3 regions of the Labrys sedimenti genome follow, and region 1 is predicted to be linked to each of the others. Evidence: riboswitches for the same ligand, from Rfam matches in the RefSeq annotation. Region 1 holds a riboswitch; each other region holds the start of a gene.
What was found. Region 1 has a riboswitch for cobalamin ahead of U1R88_RS00745 (TonB-dependent receptor plug domain-containing protein). Riboswitches for the same ligand answer to the same signal wherever they lie in the genome.
Positions count from the first base shown of each region.

Region 2: another riboswitch for cobalamin. It lies ahead of U1R88_RS23985 (CbtB domain-containing protein); the one in region 1 lies ahead of U1R88_RS00745 (TonB-dependent receptor plug domain-containing protein).
Region 3: another riboswitch for cobalamin. It lies ahead of bluB (5,6-dimethylbenzimidazole synthase); the one in region 1 lies ahead of U1R88_RS00745 (TonB-dependent receptor plug domain-containing protein).

Region 1 covers NZ_JAXOUF010000001.1:158,772-162,040, forward strand. Annotated here, with positions in the region: gene metE (5-methyltetrahydropteroyltriglutamate--homocysteine S-methyltransferase) at 1-883, opposite strand, end outside; cobalamin riboswitch at 1,147-1,343, opposite strand; cobalamin riboswitch at 1,434-1,626, shown strand; gene U1R88_RS00745 (TonB-dependent receptor plug domain-containing protein) at 1,740-3,269, shown strand, end outside.
Region 2 covers NZ_JAXOUF010000010.1:70,129-73,397, forward strand. Annotated here, with positions in the region: gene U1R88_RS23975 (UDP-glucose dehydrogenase family protein) at 1-951, opposite strand, end outside; gene U1R88_RS23980 (histidine phosphatase family protein) at 1,069-1,623, opposite strand; cobalamin riboswitch at 1,674-1,804, shown strand; gene U1R88_RS23985 (CbtB domain-containing protein) at 1,838-2,050, shown strand; gene U1R88_RS23990 (CbtA family protein) at 2,069-2,833, shown strand.
Region 3 covers NZ_JAXOUF010000002.1:344,416-347,684, forward strand. Annotated here, with positions in the region: gene U1R88_RS08065 (cupin domain-containing protein) at 138-758, opposite strand; cobalamin riboswitch at 896-1,076, shown strand; gene bluB (5,6-dimethylbenzimidazole synthase) at 1,120-1,857, shown strand; gene U1R88_RS08075 (TerB family tellurite resistance protein) at 1,926-2,561, shown strand; gene U1R88_RS08080 (hypothetical protein) at 2,554-3,269, opposite strand, start outside.

The DNA of each region.
Region 1 (3,269 bases):
CGAGCTGTTCCGGTGCCCTTGCCAGGTCGAGATGCAGGCCGGCTGCCGGAAGGGCGAGCGCCAGATTGAGATTGTCGCCCAGGCCGCCGAAATAGCTCGCCACCATGATCTTGAGATCGGAGACTGTACCGGCCAGGACATCGTAGGTCTGGCGCAGCGCCGTGCGTGTCCGCTCGTCGAGATCGAGCACCAGGCAGGGCTCGTCGAACTGCACCCAGTCGGCACCGGCCGCGGCCAGCCTGCGCAGGATCTCGGCATAGACGGGCAGAAGCCCGGGCAGGAGGGCGAGCGGATCGAAGCCGGCATCCTTGCCCTTGCCGAGCAGCAGATAGGTCACCGGCCCGATGAGGACGGGATGGGTGTGGAAGCCGAGCGTCGCGGCCTCCGTGAATTCGTCGATGGGCTTGGTCGAGGCGAGCTCGAAGGCCTGGCCGCGGCGAAATTCGGGAACCATGTAATGGTAGTTGGTGTCGAACCATTTGGTCATTTCGAGCGCGGGAAGCCCGCCGCCGTGGCCGCCATGGCTGCAGCCCATATTACCTCGATCATCGTGGTCGCGACCATCATGGCCGTGGCTGCCGCGCGCCATGGCGAAGTAGGTGGCAAGCGAGACCGGGCCGCCTTCCCAGCCATAGTGGCGGGGAATGGCGCCGACCGTCGCACTCATGTCGAGGACCTGGTCGTAGAGCGAGAAATCGTTGGACGGGATATGGGTGACACCGAGCAGGCTCTGCCGGGCCCAGTTGCTGGCGCGCAGCTGGGCGGCCGTCGAGAGCAGGGCGGTTTCGTCCTGCTTTCCGGCCCAGAAAGCCTCCAGGGCCGTCTTGAGTTCGCGGCGCGGACCGATGCGCGGCGTGCCGAGTGTCGAGATTGGAATGGACATGCGTGTCTCCTGCCGGTGACCGATGGGTCCCGGTTTGCGGTGAATGGAAGAGGGGAGCGGAGCAGCGGCGCGCCGTCAGGGCACGCCGCAACGCATTCGTCGTCGGGCAGCCGGATTGGCCGCGCCTTCACGCATGACGGCAGTTTGAAGCTTGAACATCGGCAGACCCCATGAAGAACTGGGGGCAAAGGCCGTACGGGAGCGCCTGACCTGCCAGGAACTCTGGCTCTGGTCACGCAACCACCGGGACACCCCGCCCGAGGACGTTTACGTTCGTCGGGGCAGGTCTCCTGGCTCACGGGTCACCGGGCCTGCCCGCCTTCCCACCCGCGAAAAGCAGGCAGTGGCATGATGAGCAAGCTCTCGCCGTCTACAGTTGCGGGGGCAGCGCCGGCATCGCACCGGCTTCCCTCTTAGCTTCCATCACGAGGATGGAAGAACCTCGACCACGCGAGCAGACGCCAAGGCACGCTGAAAGTCAAGGCTGATATAAAGACATGTTTATATAGGCATTACATCTCTGGCGAGTTGACGGCGCGGGCCGATCCGACTACGGCGTCGATGTGACGGTTCCTTTCGAGGATCAAATGGGAACGCGACGAGGGCCGATGCCCGAAGCGCGGCTGCCCCCGCAACTGTGAGCGGTGAGTTCCTGCCAGAACGGCCACTGGATCGCGATCCGGGAAGGCGGCAGGAGACGGCGATCCGCCAGCCAGGAGACCTGCCGTCAGCCGTGGTCACGCGCGACGACATCGGGCGGGGTGTTCCGATGGAAGCCGAACCGTTTGCGCCTCCGGGCATGACGGTGCGGGCCTCCTCGCGGTGACGGCCACTGGACGTCGCGACGAGGTCTGACGTGATCAATCGTTTCCCTGCAGCCGTATTGCCCGGTCTCGGGCTTGTGCTTTTGGCTTCCCTTGCCGCCTTGCCGACCCTTCCAGCCCGGGCACAGCCGGCGGCGGGCGACGAGCCGATCGAACTCGACCCCGTCGTTGTCACCGGGGCGCCGACGCCGGCCAGCCAGCTCGGCAGCGCGGTCACGGTCATCACGGCCGAGGAGATCGAGAAGGGGCAGCGCCGCACGGTAAGCGATGTGCTGGCCACCGTGCCCGGCCTCAATCTCGTGCAGGCCGGCGGTCCGGGCAGCCAGACCGCGGTGTTCATGCGCGGCTCCAACGCCAATCACGTCAAGGTGCTGATCGACGGCATCGATGTCGGCGATCCCGGCAATCCCAACGGCGCCTTCGATTTCGGCAAGTTGCTGGCAGGCGATGTGGAGCGGATCGAGGTGCTGCGCGGCCCGCAAAGCGGCCTCTGTGGCGCCGATGCCATTGGCGGGGTGATCGCCATCACCTCCAGGAAGGGATCCGGCACGCCGAAACTGACGGCCATGCTGGAAGGCGGTTCCTTCGGAACCTTCAACCAGCGCATCAGCCTGAGCGGCTCGCACTCGATGTTCAACTATGCTTTCGGCATCGACCATCTCCGTGCCACCGACACGCCGGTGACGCCGACCGACCTGCTGCCGCCCGGCCAGAGGGCCATCGGCAACCTCTATGACAACAAGGTCTATTCGGCCCGGCTCGGCGCTGATTTTACCGACAATCTCAGCGCCAGCCTGATCGCGCGCTACTCCGATTCGAAGCTCCTGTTCACCGGCGATTCCTTCACCGGGCCGAATGCCCTGCACAGTTCGCAGACTGAAGGGCTTTTCCTCACGCGTGGCGAGGTCGTTTGGCACTCGCTCGATGATCGCTATCGGACCGTCCTGGGCATCGACTATCTCAGGGATCGTCGGCGCAGCGTACCTTCTCCGGAAAACATGACGCCGCCATCGACCAGCATCGGCGAGCGCCTGAAGTTCGACCTGCGCCAGGAGGTCGCAATTACCGATGACCACAAGCTCACTCTCGGGCTGGAGCGCGAGAATTATCGCCTGCAGGCCGAAGACCTGACCGCCTCCAGCGGCAATTCGGCGGCTTTCGCTCAGCTCCAGTCCAACTGGTTCGAGAATTTCTACCTGACCTCGAACCTGCGCTACGACCGCAACGACGATTTCGGTGGCCATCTGACCTGGCGCGTCGCGCCCGCCTATACGATCGCGGCGACCGGGACCTTGCTGCGTGCGAGCTATGGCACCGGCTTCAAGGCGCCGACCCTCAGCCAACTCTATCGCGATTATCCGCCCTTCTTCTATGCCAACCGCAATCTGAAGCCCGAAGAAAGCAGCGGTTACGACGTCGGCTTCGAGCAGCCCCTGTTCGCAGACCGCCTGCGCATCGGTTCTACCTTCTATTACAACCGCATCCGCAATCTGATCGACTACAACGACACCTTCACCACCAATGTGAATGTCGGCCGGGCCACGACCTATGGCAATGAATCC
Region 2 (3,269 bases), on a different contig from region 1:
GGCCACCGTCTTGCCGGCGATGTTGCCGTCCAACGCCGCGATGACGCGGCGTGCCATCGCCGCCTTGCGGGCATCGTTGACCCCGACCACCGCCTCCACGATGCGCAGTGGCACGCCATGCTCCTGGCCGGTGCGCAGCAACGCGAGCGTATCCTTGGGAAAGCACGAACCGCCGAAGCCCGGCCCGGCATGCAGGAATTTGGAACCGATGCGGTTGTCGAGACCGATGCCGCGGGCCACCTCCTGCACGTTGGCACCAGCCTTCTCGCACAGGTCAGCGATCTCGTTGATGAAGGTGACCTTGGTCGCCAGGAAGGCGTTGGCGGCATATTTGATCAGTTCGGAGGTGCGCCGGGCCGTGAACAGCAGCGGCCCCTGGTTGAGATGGAGCGGGCGGTAGACCTCGCCCATCACTTCGCGGGCGCGCTGCTCCTCAGTGCCGACCACGATGCGGTCCGGGCGCTTGAAATCCTCGATCGCCGCGCCTTCGCGCAGGAATTCGGGGTTCGACACCACGCTGACATCGGCATCCGGCCTGACCTCGCGGATCAGCCGCTCGACCTCGTCGCCAGTGCCGACCGGCACGGTCGACTTGGTCACCACCACCGTGAAGCCCTCGACCGCCGCGGCGATCTCGCGCACCGCGCCATAGACATAAGACAGGTCCGCATGCCCGTCGCCGCGGCGCGAGGGAGTACCGACAGCCAGGAACACCACGGCCGCATCGCGCACGGCGGGGGCGAGCTCGGTGGTGAAGGACAGGCGCTTCTCGCGCACATTGCGCGCCACCAGATCGTCGAGGCCCGGCTCGTAGATCGGCATGCGCCCGGCCAGCAAGCCCTCGATCTTGGCCGGATCCTTGTCGACGCAGGTGACGACATGGCCGAAATCGGCGAGGCAAGCCCCCGTCACCAGGCCAACATAACCCGTACCGATCATTGCAACGCGCATGACATCAATCCTGTTTGGGCGACTAACCCGTCAGAGCCGTGTCTACAAAAGGCCCGGCGACATGCCAATGACGAAAAAGGAAAAGCAGCTCTGCCGGAGGGCCTTGCCGAGACGCCTCTACGCCCCTAGCCGCAGCGACCAGCCGCGGGCGGAAGGCCTGAGATCAGCGCTCGCCAGCGGGCCGGCCTCGATGCGCCAGAAGGAACGAGGCTCGCTGCCGAGGACATGAACGATCGCCGCGCGCAGCACCGAGGCATGGGTAACGGCCAGCGTGTAGCCCTCGAACCGCCCGCCATCGAGCCAGGCACCGACCCGTGCAATCACGGCCGCAATGCTCTCACCGCCATGCGGGCAGGCCTGCGGATCGGTCAGCCACGCCCCAAGCGCTTCGGGCTCGGCGGCGGCCACCGCCTCCAGGCCAAGCCCCGCCCAGCGGCCATGGTCGCATTCGCGCAGGACCTCGTCGATTTCAGGATCGAGGCCGAGGGCATGCGCCGTCTGGCGGGCCCTGAGCGCCGGACTGCTCAGGACGCGGGTCGCCTTGGCGAAACGTCCCTGCTGGTCCCGAGCCGCCTTCTCCCCCCTCGCGTCGAGCGCCTCGTCGAGTGGAAACCCCGCCGCACGCAGTGCGGGCGTCGCTCCATGGCACAGCAGGATCAGGCGTGGCGTCATGAAGGCAATTCCCCAAGATAAAGTCGCTTCCAGAATATTGACATATCCGTGACTTGCGCTCTTATGGAAGAGCTTTGCCAAGGGTGGGAAGCCGGTGGAATTCCGGCACGGTCGCGCCACTGTGAACGGCGGCGCTGCGGCGTCAATCCGGAAGTCAGACCTCTTCCAAGGCAGCATGACTCGTAACGGGACGCGTAATCCCAAGGAGCTTTTCATGACCACCGCAACTCTGGCACCCGTCGCCCAGCAGCCGATCGCCATCCCGGTCCGCGAGATCCTGCCCTGGGCGCTCTTCACTGTGCTCCTGGCTGTGCTCGCCATCTATTTCGTTGGCGCCGAACAGGGCGCAACCTCGCTGATTCCCGGCGTCTACATCCACGAATTCGTGCATGACGCCCGCCATCTGCTCGGCTTCCCCTGCCACTAGGGCGCATAGGCACACGACATGGTTAGATCGCTTTTGATCCGGGGGATGCTGATCGGCATCCTGGCCGGACTGTTTGCGTCCGGCTTCGCCTGGGTGTTCGGTGAGCCCCAGGTCGACGCCGCCATCGCTTTCGAGGAAAGCCACGCCTCAGAGCCGGCTCCGACGGCTGCCCCGACGCCCGGCGCCGCGCAGGCGGCCGCGGCCCACGATCATGAGGAAGAGCCGGTCAGCCGGCCGGTCCAGGCCAGCTACGGCCTCGTCACCGGCATGGTCGTCTATGGCGCAGCGCTCGGCGGCATCTTCGCCCTGATCTTTGCCTTCGCGCAGGGCCGGATCGGCAGCCTCAGCCCGCGCGCAACCGCCGGATTAATCGCCCTCGTCGGCTTCGCCGCCATCATGGTGGTGCCACAGATCAAATATCCTGCCAACCCGCCGGCCGTCGGCAATCCCGACACCATCGGCCTGCGCACCGCCTTCTATTTCGGCTTGATCCTGCTGTCCCTCGTGACGATGGCTGCGGCTCTCGGCACCGCGAACCGGCTCGCTGCCAGCCTCGGCCGCTGGAACGCCAACCTCGTGGGGGCGGCAGCCTATCTGGTGGTGATGGTCGTGGCCATGCAGATCCTGCCGACGGTCAACGACATCCCGGCCGATTTTTCGGCCACGGTGTTGTGGAAGTTCCGCATCGCCTCGCTCGGCATTCATGCCGTGCTGTGGGCGACGCTCGGGATCGCCTTCGGCATTGCAGCACAGAAATTGCTGCAAGCCCCCGCCCGCCGCTGAAAAGAAGCCGGGCACCGCGTCAAACGTCGCATTTTTACAACACTGGCTCGATTTCAGGCCGGTTTTCAAAATTTATTTCATTTCGCACTTGCGAAATGAACCGATGAGGATCAGTTTAGGGACGTGGCGGATGCGCCTTTGCGCTCCTCCACTGCCCTCCTTGGGCGTTTCCTCCCTAAGACTTGGGCCGCCATTGGGCGGCCTCTTTCTTTTTTGGGTCGACAGACCCCATATTTCAGATTGTGCAGCGGCATTCCGCCTTCGATTAACCCCTGAGCAAAGCGTGTTCAGGTATGAACGCTTGTCGCTCTCGCTGTTTGGTTTCACGCGTCTTTGCGATTTGATGTGCTTCGTTCGATTTACAAAACGCTCTTGCGTCCAAGCTCGCGCTTGCCCATTTGTGTTCACCCTCGCATAGTGTGTCATTATGGATCTG
Region 3 (3,269 bases), on a different contig from region 1:
GTCATCCCCGGCGGGGCCAGAGGCCCCGGGAAGGGGAACCAGAGCCAGGGGCTCCGTTTTGCCCCTGGATTCCCTTCCCGCCGCCTGCGGCGGCGCCGGGAATGACAGAAGCGTCTTATTTGCTCCTCGAGGTTTCCTCAGAAAGTGGCAGGCGTGTTGACCCAGAAGATGCTGGCGCGCTCCGTTCCGGTGTTGCGATACCAGTGCGGCAGTTCCGACTTGAACACGAAGGTGTCGCCGACGGAGAGCTTGAAGGTGCGCTCGCCGACCATCAGCTCCACGGTTCCGGCCAGCACATAGCCGACCTCCTCGCCCTGATGCTGGATCGGCCCGGCGCTCTCGCCGCCGGCTTCGATGTGGTGAATGTTGCACTGAAGGAGATGGCCGGAGGAATAGGGGATCACCCGTTCCAGCGAAATGCCTTCGCCGCGCCGGAGTGGGTCCAGCGAGATCAGCGGGCGCGTGCCGGCGCGAAAGACGATGCCCTCCTCGCTGTCCGTCTCCTCGAACATCCAGCCGATATTGGTGCCCAGCACTTCGACCAGGCGGTGCAGCATGGGCAGGGAAGGGGAGGCCTTGCCATTCTCGATCTTGGACAGGAGGCTTTCCGAGCAGTCCGCGGCCGTCGCCAGGGCCTTCAGCGTCAGCCCCCTTGTCTGCCGCGCCAGGCGAAGGCGCGTGCCGAGGCGCACCGGATTGGCCTGTTCCAGGGGATCGGGCTGATCGCCGGCGCGTCGTTTGAGGTCGATCTTGTTCATTGCGCGATTGCCAGGATGCTTGATTGCCCGAGAGCCTAGCCGACGATTCTAGGCCACAAGCCCGCACCCTGTCCACTTCGCCGCCGGCCGACTGGCATCGACGTCCCGGATGGCTGGGCAGCCGCCACCTCCCATGCTACATCCGCAAGACCTTCGGTGCCCGCTTGCGGGAGAATCGGGAACGCGGTTCGAAGCCGCGACGTGCCCAACGCTGTAAGGGGGACTATCCGGGCAGGTTTCAGGCCACTCGCTCTGCGGGGAAGGCGTCCGGATGGGTGGATCCCAAGTCAGAAGACCGGCCGGAGGCGATAGATCGGCGTGCGCGGACGGCGCGGCGATTGCCATCGTAAGGGGAACAGCGATGGAGCCTTCCAAGCAGGCGCTTGCGCCTTCGGGTCCGTTTTCGCCGGCCGAACGCGAAGCCGTCTATCGCGCCATCTTCACCAGGCGGGATGTCCGCAGCCAGTTCAGTTCGCAACCCGTGCCGGACGACGTCCTCGCCCGCATCTTGCTCGCCGGGCATCACGCCCCCTCGGTCGGCTTCATGCAGCCCTGGAGCTTCCTGGTGCTGCGCTGCCCCGAGACCCGCCACAAGGTGCAGGCCCTTTTCGAAGAGGCCAATGCCGAGGCGGTGGCGATGTTCTCGCCTGAGAGGCAGGCGCAATATCGTTCGCTGAAGCTGGAAGGCATCGTCGATGCCCCGGTCAATCTGTGCATTACCTGCGATCCCGACCGGGCCGGACCCGTGGTGCTCGGCCGCACCCATGACATGGCCATGGACCGCTACTCCACCGTCTGCGCGGTGCAGAACATCTGGCTTGCGGCACGGGCCGAGGGCGTCGGGGTCGGCTGGGTCAGTATCGTCGATCCCATGCGCCTGCGCGAGGCGCTGGGCATTCCCGAACGCGTGGTGCCGGTCGCCTATCTATGTCTTGGCTATGTGCACGAAGCCTATGCCCGGCCGGAGCTGGAGGTGAAGGGCTGGCGCCAGCGTTTGCCACCGGAGGCCGTACTGAGCTTCGATAGCTGGGACGGGCGGCAGCCCGACCATCCCTTGCTCGCCGCCATGCGGGCCGCTATGGGAGATGCAGCTTCATAGAGCAAAGCGCAAAATGCTTTGGAGTGGCCGGCGCAGATAAGCGCCGTCCCGATCGGATGACACGGGCGATGGATTTCCTGCGTAAGAATGCGATCTGGATCATCGCGCTGCTGATCGCCAGCCTGGTTCTGCTGGAGGGGCCGAGGGCGATCCTGATCGGGGCTTTCGCGGCCGTTGTAGTCGGCCTGTTCTGGCTTTTGCGTGGCAAGGCCCGCAAGCCGGCGGCTGCCCGCCGGCTCGAGGCCGGGCCGAAGGTGGTTCCCCTCCCGCTCGACCGCGGCGCCGATACCGTCCGCCCGCAGGCGCTCGAGCGCGTTTCTCTCAAGACCATCGACGATCCCAGGCTTGCCGCCGTCGTCCTGATGATCCAGCTCGTGCGCACCAATGGTCTGCTGACCCAGGCCGAACGGAACACGATCCTCGCGCTGATGGCGGACCCTCTCGGTATCGACGACCGCGAGCGTGTCTATGAGCAAGCCCTGCTGCTGACGGACCGGGGCCGGGTGTTCACGCCGGTCGCCGAGGAATTGGTGCCGCTTTTCCGCGCCCGCCTGTCCCTGTCCGAGCGCCAGCAACTCGTCGACATGCTGGGCAAGGTCGCCAATGCCTATGGCGAGGCCAGCGATTTGCAGCGCGAGGCGATCGTCCGGCTGAAGCGGCACCTTCTGGCGCCGGATGCCGCGGCCGGGCGCTCGCTCAATTGAAGTAGAAGGCGTAGCTCGCGACGTCGCCGCCGAAGATGCGGGTGGCCTGTCCCCAGGCCTCGGCGTCCATCACCTTGCCATCGTCGAGGTAGGGCAGGGCGCCCGGGCCGGTGATCCACAGCACCAGGTCGAAATTGCCGGGCTGCTCGAAGACCCTGGCGAGATTGACGCCCTTGGTGAAACGCCAATGCGGCATCAGCAACTTGCCGTCCAGCACCTGCTCGACCTGGCCGAGCAGCGCAAGCCATGAGTCGATACGCTCCTGCGTTACTTCGAGGGAGGGCAGGACGCCACTCTTCTGCCGCGGGCCGGGCAGCCATTCGTGATCGTCGTCGGTCTCCTTGCCGATCAGCGCCCAGGTCTCACGGTTGAGCCGGATTACCGTCTTGAAATGGCCGCGGACTTCCAGCCACATCGCCTTGTCGGCCACCGGCCAGTCGATGGTATGCACCAGGCTGATCAGGTCGGCGATGGCGTCGGTGTCGCGCTTGCTGGTGCCGAACAGCGTCATGCCCAATCCGTCGCCGTCTTCAGCGCCATTGGCCTTGGCAAGGCCGCTGACGGGGCGCGGAAACAGGCTGCCGAAGCCAGCGTCCCAGCTGCGCGACATGTCGTGCGACAAGAGGGTCTTGGTCAGGGCCATCAGGAAGTTGCAATAGCCGCGCAACCATTTGGCGTCCGCCGTGTCGAAGGCGACGATGAAGGGCT